Regions from separate parts of the Holtiella tumoricola genome, predicted to be linked through region 2. Evidence: riboswitches for the same ligand, from Rfam matches in the RefSeq annotation. Region 2 holds a riboswitch; each other region holds the start of a gene.

Region 1 (3,286 bases), on a different contig from region 2:
TAGCTTTTGTGAATCTTTAATCATTTTTTGACACGAAAAATAGTCTACAAGTTGCATTGATTAGTCATCTCCCCAATAATTATAATTCCTTTAATCTATTTTATATATAAGTTTCAACTTATTAATATACTATAATTTAAAGGATTTAACAAGAATATAAGAGAAATTAGAGGAAAAAATAGATAAAGTATAAAATAAAATTTACAATATGTTGGAAAATGTAAAATAGCACTGCTGGATTAAATAAAATGTAACATTTACAATATAAAAATTGAAAATAGTAAAAAGTTATTATAAACTATAACACAGTAAAGTATATGGAAGATGAATCAGAAAGGAAGAGAAAAATGACAATTGACTTCTTAGTAGCACCATTAGTAGGTGGACTTATAGGATATATTACAAATGGTATTGCAATTAAAATGCTTTTTAGACCTTTAAAACCTTTGTATATAGGAGGTAAACCGGTACCTTTTACACAGGGACTTATTCCAAAAGAAAGAGACCGTATTGCCAAAAGTGTAGGGGCAGTAGTAGGGACTGAACTTATTGCGCCTGAGACACTTAAAGAGACGCTTTTATCACAAGAAATGTATACTCATTTAGAGCGTGCTCTTGAAGAATGGTTTATAAGTGCAAAGCAATCTAATAAGACGGTAAGAATGTGTTTAAATGAATTAAGTAGTGAAAGAAATATAGAAGAGGTAGCCATAAAACTTAAAGATATGACGACACAAAAAGCTTATGGCGCTTTAATGAACTTAGAACTTGAAAAGGTTATGGCTGAACGCGCAGCTGTAGGTCTTAAAGCAAACTTAGGATTTTTAGCACATTTTATGAATGAAAGTGTCATGGAAGGTTTACAAATTAAAATAGAAGAAATGATTTTAGAAATGCTTAATACAGAAGCTGAACAGATGATCCACCAAGTGGTAGATAGTGAGGGCGAAAAGTGCTTAGACTACCCTATTTGTGAATTAGCGTCTCAAATTGAAAGTCATGTACCTAAAATTAAGTATTCATTAATGAAGCAATATACTCATATTATAGAAAGTCAATTATCTAGATGGTTAGAAACACTTGATATTAGTAAAATTGTAGAAGATAAAATTAAAAGTTTAGATTTACTTGATTTAGAAAAGATGCTTCTAGATCTTATGCGCAAAGAGCTTAGAGCCATTGTTTGGCTAGGGGCAGTGCTTGGGATGATAATGGGGCTTGTGATGAACTTTATTTAGGGTGTAAACTAATAAGGAATATATAAAGTGAATATACTGTTAGAGGTGCTACTTGTAGCTTAATAGGGAAACAGCTGAAATTGCTGTACGGTCCCGCCGCTGTGATGAGGAGAACTTATTCATACCACTTTCGATAGAGGGGAAGGGAGTAAGTTTGATGAATCTAAGTCAGAAGACCTGCCTACTAATAAAACACCATAACTCTACGAGTGATAGGGGGTGTATGCAAGAACATAGCTAGAAAATCTAGGTATGTATTTTTGGCGTACACATCTCCTACTCATAAAGTGGGAGATTTTTTATTATAAGGAAACTCTATTTTCTAAGATATAAGAACTAAAGGAGAAATTCTTTTGCATATTAAGGAGGTGATAAAGTGGAATCCTATATGGTTAAAGGGCAAGATGTACTACGACTAGGATATACAACAGGAAGTTGTGCAACTGCTGCTGCAAAGGCAGCGACATGGATGTTATTAAAAGGTGAACCAATAGAACAAGTTAAAATCTATACGCCAAAGGGCATAGAACTTTTGTTAGATATACATGATGTGCTAGTAACTCATAAATATGTAAGTTGTGCAGTTGTAAAAGATGGTGGAGATGACCCAGATGTTACCCATGGAATGAAAATATATGTACAAGTATCAAAAAGATTAGAAGAAGGTATTTACATAGATGGTGGAGAGGGGATAGGACGTGTCACTAAGGTAGGGCTTAAATGTCAGGTAGGTGAAGCAGCGATCAACCCTGTACCTAAGCAAATGATTAGACAAGAGGTTGAAGCTGTATGTAAGGATGTTGGTTATATGGAAGGTCTTGAGATTATTGTGTTTGCTCCAGAAGGTGAAAAAATAGCAAAGAAGACATTTAATCCAAGACTTGGGATAGTAGGAGGTATTTCAATACTTGGGACCAGTGGCATAGTAGAACCTATGAGTGAGAAAGCTTTGATAGACACAATCTATACAGAGTTAGAGATGAAGGCTGCAAGTCATGTGAAGCAACTCTTAATTTGCCCAGGGAACTATGGCCGGGACTTTGCAAAAGAGCAGTTAGGATTAGATTTAGAACAAGGCATTAAATATAGCAACTATTTAGGTGAGACTCTAGACCATATTGTGTACTTAGGATTTGAAAAGGTATTGCTTGTTGGACATATTGGTAAGCTTGTAAAGGTTGCAGCAGGTGTAATGAATACCCACTCTAAGTATGCAGATGCTAGGTTTGAAGTACTAGCAAGTCATGCGGCTATGGAAGGTGTTCCTAAAGAAATTATTTGCAAAGTAATGGAATGTGTAACAACAGATGGTGCATTAAGTATTCTAAAAGAGCAGCCTTGTTATAAAAAAGTTATAGCAAGTATCCTTAATAAAATTCAGCGTCATATAAATTTTAGGGTTAAAGATAAAGTACAAGTAGAAATAATTCTTTTTGGAGAAGAAGGTATTCTTGCAAAAACTAAAGAAGTGCAGAAATCTATTCAGCGATTACAAATGGAGGTTGAAGATGGAGAATAAAGGGAAACTATATGGAGTAGGCGTAGGACCAGGAGATCCGCAATTGATGACTTTTAAAGCAGCAGGGGTGATTAAAAAATGTCCGATTATTGCAGTACCTAAATCAGGTGAAAGTGAGCAAATTGCGTTAACCATAGCAAGGCCTTATATAGAGGAGCAGTTTATATTGGACTGCTATATGCCCATGACAAGAGATAAAGAAGCGCTTAATAAAAATCATGAATTAGTAACTAGCAGTATTAGGGAGTATTTAGAAGAGGGAAAGGATGTGGCTTTTTTAACACTAGGTGATCCTACGATTTATTCTACCTATATGTATATTCATCGTCGTATTCAAGCATTAGGCTATAAAACAGAAATTATACCAGGCATATCTTCTATATGCAGTGTAGCTGCAGCATTAAATGATTCTCTTTGTGAGGGAAGTGACTGTTTGCATATTATACCTGCTTCTTATAAGGGAAAAGAAGATTATCTTGATTTAAAGGGTACAAAAGTACTTATGAAAACAGGTAAGTCTATGGAACGA
Region 2 (3,286 bases):
ATGAAGGAGACCAGCCACCAGAAAAATGTCCAATTTGTAATGCACCAGCTAGTAAGTTCGAAGCCATGGGTGAACAGCTTGCTTGGTCTGATGAACACCGTATCGGTGTAGCTGAAGGAATCGATCCAGAGATTATAGAAGGATTACGTGCAAACTTCATGGGTGAATGTACTGAAGTGGGAATGTATCTTGCTATGAGCCGTCAAGCTGATCGTGAAGGTTATCCAGAAGTTGCAGAAGCTTATAAACGTATTGCCTATGAAGAAGCAGAGCATGCATCTAAATTTGCAGAACTTTTAGGTGAAGTCGTTAAAGCAGATACAAAAGCAAATTTACAAGTACGTGTTGAAGCAGAATATGGTGCATGTGATGGTAAGAAAAAACTTGCTACACTTGCTAAACAACAAAATCTTGATGCAATTCATGACACTGTTCATGAAATGGCTAAAGATGAAGCACGTCATGGGTGTGCTTTCAAAGGATTATTAGACCGTTATTTCAGCTAGGAGGATTACAATGACAAAAGTAAAATGTAGTGTATCAAACTGTTCCTACAATAAAGATCATGTATGCTATGCAGAACGTGTAGCAATTGGCGGACAAGCAGCGGTTGTAGATGAAGCAACTTGTTGTGGTACTTTTTTAAATGAAGATGCTTATAGTAATTTAGCAGAACATACTGCTTACAAATCAGCTTGTAAAGCTGTAAGTTGTACTGTTGCAACTTGTGTACATCATAAAAATGATCAATGCATGTTAGATTGTATTGCTGTAGAAGGTTCAGGAAATGCAGCCGCATACGTGGAAACATGTTGTTCAAGTTTTAAAGCTCAATAAAGTCAGTAAAAAGGTATTCTTTAAGCTAAGCTTGCTAACTTAAGGAATACCTTTTATACTATAATAATAGGCTTATTTAAAATAAAGTATAAAATACCGTTTTAAGGAATATACTAAAAGGGGAGTTTATAAGATGAAAAAAGAAAAATTTTTACAAGAAGCCTTAAGTATTCCTAACCTTTTAAGTTACTTGCGGCTTATAATGATTCCACTTTTTATTTGGACTTATTTTACTGCGACAACGACCACAGATTGCTTAATAGCTGCTGGCATCTTAGTTTTATCTGGAATAACAGATTTTTTAGATGGCTTTATTGCTAGAAGGTACAACCAAGTCACAGAACTCGGTAAATTTATTGATCCATTAGCAGATAAACTTACACAAGCGTCCATTGTGCTGTGTCTTGTTTTTCGTTACAATATGGCGTTCTTGTTAACAATCATTTTTGTTGTAAAAGAAGTGACACAAGGTTTAAGTTGTTTATTCTTATATCGTAAAGGTAAAAAGTTAAATGGCGCACTATGGTATGGAAAAGTTTCTACTGCAGTATTTTATTTTGCAATGATTTTTTTAATCGCAGTACCAATGCTTAGTACAACTGTTGTTAACCTATTGATCTTAATAACAATGGGTGTTTTGATTTTTGCTTTTATTATGTACATGATTATCTTTATACGCATGAATAAACAGTAATACATACTTGACAAGTTGGTAAATATATGTAATGATAAGCCGACAATATCAATAATAATCCACTTATAAGGTGCTTGAAAAAGCTTAATAGGGAAAGTTAAAAGCTGCAGCCCCCGCTACTGTTACTAGGGACGAAGGTGAAAATGCCACTGTAAGGTTACTTATGGTAAGGCCACCGGAGGATGAACTACGAGCCAGGAGACCTGCCTTATAAGTTAAACGTATTCTTTCGGAGGGAAAGACGTATGCTTTACAAGTTAATTCTGTACGCCTATTCAAGTTAGTAGAAGGAATATTCTGCTAACTTTTTTTATTGTAAAAAATTAAAGGAGAATTATATGCATAAACCGAGAGTGATGTTTCAAGGAACAGCTTCATCTGTTGGAAAAAGTGTACTAGTCGCAGGACTATGTCGTGTACTTCATGAAGATGGATATAAGGTAACACCTTACAAATCACAAAATATGAGTTTGAACTCTTATATTACTGAAGAAGGTAAAGAAATGGGGAGAGCACAAGTGATGCAGGCAGAAGCCGCTGGTATTAAGCCCCATGCACTTATGAATCCTATACTGATTAAACCAACTGGTGATATGAAAGCGCAATATATTATCGAAGGTGAAGTTTTTAAAGATATGACAGCTATGGAATATCAACAGTTTAAGCCAGAACTTAAAAAGCGTCTTAAAACATTATATGAAAAATTAGAAGATGATTTTGATGTGGTTGTTTTAGAGGGGGCAGGTAGTCCGGCAGAAATCAATTTAAGAGAAGGAGATATCGTTAATATGGGGATGGCAGAACTTATTGACTCCCCAGTAATTTTAATTGGCGATATTGATAAGGGAGGCGTATTTGCGTCTTTAGTTGGAACCCTTATGCTTTTATCTGAAGAAGAACGTAAACGTGTTAAAGGTGTTGTCATTAATAAGTTTAGAGGTGATCTTGAAATCTTAAAGCCAGGACTTAAGATGTTAGAAGATATCATTCATATTCCAGTTTTAGGTGTGATCCCTTACTTTAAATTAGCTTTAGAAGACGAAGATAGTGTAAGTACTGTTTTTGAGCAACATCCAAGTACACTAGAAGAAAAACTTATTATTAAGATTATAAGGCTTCCACATCTTTCTAATTTTACAGATTTTAATCGACTATTTGCTTTAGAAGGAGTAGCTGTAAGTTATGCATCCAAGCCTCATGAGCTAGAAGATGCAGACTTAATCATTTTGCCAGGATCAAAAAACACAATCGATGACTTGAACTTCTTGAAAGAGGAAGGTTTTGTGCCTATTTTACATAGGCATAAAGCAGCAGGTAAAACATTGTTTGGTATTTGTGGCGGTTATCAGATGCTAGGTCGTAAGTTGTATAATCCAAGCTTAATGGAAACAACCATAAGAGAAGTAGAAGGTCTAAATCTTCTATCTATTGATACACAATTTGAAACTGAAAAGACCATGACACAAGTAAAGGGATATATAGTAAGTGACAAGGGCCATTTAAAAGGGTGTTTAAACCAACCGATAGAAGGGTATGAAATTCACATGGGTCAAACCATTTGGTATGATGAAAGTCTTGTACCTTTTGTGGCATTAAACGAAACATTAGGAAGTGCAGACCATCGTATAGAGGGTTATCATGATCCAGATGCATTGGTTTATGGTACTTATATACATGGTATTTTTGACAAACTCAGCTTTACACTCCCATTTTTAAATGCACTAGCCTGTGCCAAAGGGCTTGGAGCAGACAGCA
Region 3 (3,286 bases), on a different contig from region 2:
AAGTAACTCTTCTGCTATTGTTATTTTCCCAATATCATGAAGCTCCGCTGTTAATTCTAATTCATCTAATTCACTCATTTTAAAGCCCATAGCTCGTCCAATACTTACTGCATTATTTGCTACTCTATCTGCATGCTCACGAGTCTCCATATTTTTTTCTTCTAAAGTCTTTTTCATCGTATGCAGTACCGAACTTTTCATACTTTTCTTATCAAGTAATTTTTGGCGATAAACCTTTTCTTCTATACATCTTATGTCATCATAAATATTTCCATCTAAGTTGTACTTAACATCTTCTCCTAGTGCAATACTTAATTGAATAAATTGTTTCTCATAATTTTCACAGGATTCACGTATCTCTGTCATCATTTCCTCGCACATACTTTCTGTACAATTAGGAATTAAGATAAAGAATTCATCGCCCCCCCCACCTAAATACATGGCCTTTTGCTTTACATACCTTCTTTAATACTTCTGCAATACTCTTTAAGAGTTCATCCCCCTCTAAATGGCCTAATGTATCATTCACTAGCTTTAATCCATTCACATCTCCCATAATCATTCCTAATGGCAGATATTCCTCTCTAGTATATAGATTTATTTTTTCTTCAAAACTATATCTATTGTATAAACCCGTTAAAGCATCTATTTCACTAATATACTTTAACTTTTCATCTAATGCTTTTTTATCTGTAATGTCTCTAGATAGTCCTACTACTCCCCAAGCTTCTCCATCTTCCCCAAGTACAGGAACTTTTATATTTTCCTCTATTCTCATAATCCCATCATCATCTACAATCTTCTGTTCATATCTCTTAGATTCTTTATACTCCATGACCTCTTGATCTAACATTATAAACTGTTTTGCAACTTCTTGATCCCCATATATCTCAAGATCCGTTCTTCCTTTAATATCATAAATACCTCGTTGATTATAATACTTTTCGAATGCTTTATTATAACCTAGAAATCTACTCTCTTTATCCTTATAAAAAATAGCTTCTGGTAAAGAATCTATAATTGTCCTTAAAATATCTTTTCCATTTTGTAGTTCTTGTTCTCTTTCTTTTTGCTCTGTAACATCAAATATAATCCCTGCTACAACCTCTACCTTTTCTTCTTCATTCAGTATAGGAAACAAAGTACACTCTAAATACTTTCCATTCACTAATGCTTCTTTTTTACAAATTTGTTTACTCTCTATACATTGCATAAGTTCATTATAATAACGTTCTGCTATTTTCTCAGGTACAATCTCTTTAAAATGTTTTCCTTGTACCTCTTCTAATTTCATATTATATACTGCTTCATAAGGTTTATTTATAAATAATATCTTTGCATCTATTGATGAAATCCATGTCGGCCAAGGAATGTTTTCTAAGAATGCTTTATAAATTTCTTGAAACACACTGATTTGCCTCCTTTGTTCTTCATGATAAGAATATAACTTAACTTATTATAGCATAACTCCTTAGCGTAAATTATCCTATAAAAATTTTATACTAGATTATTTATTTCCTCTAAACTATAATAAAATGGTTAATTAAATAATATCTATATATAAACAAAAGAATTTTAGGTGCTACTTTAGCTTAATAGGGAAACGTGTGATACACTGCAGCCCCCGCTACTGTAGACGAGGACCATCTGTTCAAAAGCTTAGCTTAACCACTGTACTAGGAGTATGGGAAGGTGAACAGTTGGGATGATTCGTCAGCCAGGAGACCTACCTAAAATGATGCATTACCCTTTCGGTGGGAAAGGAGGTAATATGTATTTTGTGTATTTTTTGTGCGCATTTTTTACATAGAGCCCTCCATAGAGGGCTTTTTTTATTGCCTTTATCCCCTTATTACATTTTATAAGGAGTGTTAAACATGACCAAAAAAGCATTATTAGTCGTAAGCTTTGGAACAACTTACGAAGACACAAGAAAGAAAACTATTGAACAGTGCGAACATGATCTACAGCTGGCTTTTCCTGATTATACTTTTTTTAGGGCTTATACATCTAGAATGGTAATTGATCGTCTTGCCAAACGTGATGGACTCATTATACCTAACCCAGTTGAAGCCCTTAATGCTATTTATGAAGCTGGATTCGAGGAAGTCTTAATTCAATCCTTACACATTATTTGTGGAGATGAGTATCATAAGCTTAGCTCAGAAATTGAATCCTTTAGTAGCAAATTCAAAAGCATTAAATTGGGCAGACCTTTATTAACAACTATCGAAGACTACAAAAAAGCAGTTCATGCTACACTAGACTTCTTCCCTGAATTAAAACAAGATGAAGCACTTATCCTTATGGGGCATGGCACCTTCCACCCTGTATTCCCTGCTTACTGTGCATTAGAGTATATGTTCCATCAAGTAAATGGTAATGTCTACATCGGTACTGTAGAGGGCTTTCCTGCTATCGAAGATGTACTTCAAAAGCTCCAACAAACTCACTGTAAACGTGCCTACCTTGCTCCTTTTATGTTAGTAGCAGGCGACCATGCTATTAACGATATGGCTGGAGATGAACTTGATTCTTGGAAAAACCTATTAGAACAAAACAACATTGACCCTATTATCCACTTAAAAGGTCTAGGTGAAAGTCAAACTATTCGTCACCTCTTTATAGAGCATGCTTTAGATGCTTTAAAAGCTTAGTTTTTGATTTACTAAATAAATTATTAACCGTAAAGGAGATAGGAAAATGAAAAGAAGATTAATGATTTTTGCTATGTTTTGTTTTGTAGCAGGACTTGTAACATTAGATACACAGGCTATGCACATTATGGAGGGCTTCCTACCTGTTGGCTGGAGTATTTCATGGGGAATACTTTGTTTACCTTTCTTTGTAGTAGGCTTACTCTCACTTAAAAAGATTGTTGCAGAGGATAAGCAGAACAAACTATTACTTGCTATGGTTGGTGCTTTTGCATTTATTTTATCTGCGTTAAAGATTCCTTCTGTCACAGGAAGTTGTTCACATGCTACAGGTGTTGGACTTGGAGCAATTTTACTGGGTCCTACTGTTATGGTTGTAATCGGTGGTATTGTCCTCCTCTTTCAAGCCCTCCTATTAGCTCATGGTGGCATTACAACATTAGGTGCAAATGTATTTTCAATGGCTATTGTCGGTCCCTTTGTTGCCTACTTTATCTATAAACTTATTAGTAAGACAAAAGCCCCTAGATGGTTAGCAATCTTCCTTGCAGCAACACTGGGTGACTTACTTACCTATGTAATGACCTCGATCCAACTTGCTCTTGCCTTCCCAAGTACTACAGGTGGCT

Evidence for each region. Region 2 has a riboswitch for cobalamin ahead of PBV87_RS02770 (cobyric acid synthase). Riboswitches for the same ligand answer to the same signal wherever they lie in the genome.
Region 1: linked by a shared signal. The riboswitch ahead of cbiD (cobalt-precorrin-5B (C(1))-methyltransferase CbiD) and the one ahead of PBV87_RS02770 (cobyric acid synthase) in region 2 are both predicted to bind cobalamin.
Region 3: linked by a shared signal. The riboswitch ahead of PBV87_RS06595 (sirohydrochlorin cobaltochelatase) and the one ahead of PBV87_RS02770 (cobyric acid synthase) in region 2 are both predicted to bind cobalamin.

Annotation. Positions count from the first base shown of each region.
Region 1 is NZ_JAQIFT010000016.1:214,601-217,886, reverse strand. Features, by position in the region: gene PBV87_RS04615 (MATE family efflux transporter) at 1-57, opposite strand, end outside; gene PBV87_RS04610 (DUF445 domain-containing protein) at 318-1,238, shown strand; cobalamin riboswitch at 1,265-1,438, shown strand; gene cbiD (cobalt-precorrin-5B (C(1))-methyltransferase CbiD) at 1,615-2,757, shown strand; gene cobI (precorrin-2 C(20)-methyltransferase) at 2,747-3,286, shown strand, end outside.
Region 2 is NZ_JAQIFT010000013.1:29,643-32,928, reverse strand. Features, by position in the region: gene PBV87_RS02785 (NADH peroxidase) at 1-506, shown strand, start outside; gene PBV87_RS02780 (DUF1540 domain-containing protein) at 517-837, shown strand; gene PBV87_RS02775 (CDP-alcohol phosphatidyltransferase family protein) at 971-1,531, shown strand; cobalamin riboswitch at 1,583-1,756, shown strand; gene PBV87_RS02770 (cobyric acid synthase) at 1,870-3,286, shown strand, end outside.
Region 3 is NZ_JAQIFT010000028.1:44,820-48,105, reverse strand. Features, by position in the region: gene PBV87_RS06605 (HD domain-containing phosphohydrolase) at 1-441, opposite strand, end outside; gene PBV87_RS06600 (sensor domain-containing diguanylate cyclase) at 416-1,408, opposite strand; cobalamin riboswitch at 1,561-1,748, shown strand; gene PBV87_RS06595 (sirohydrochlorin cobaltochelatase) at 1,878-2,657, shown strand; gene PBV87_RS06590 (energy-coupling factor ABC transporter permease) at 2,704-3,286, shown strand, end outside.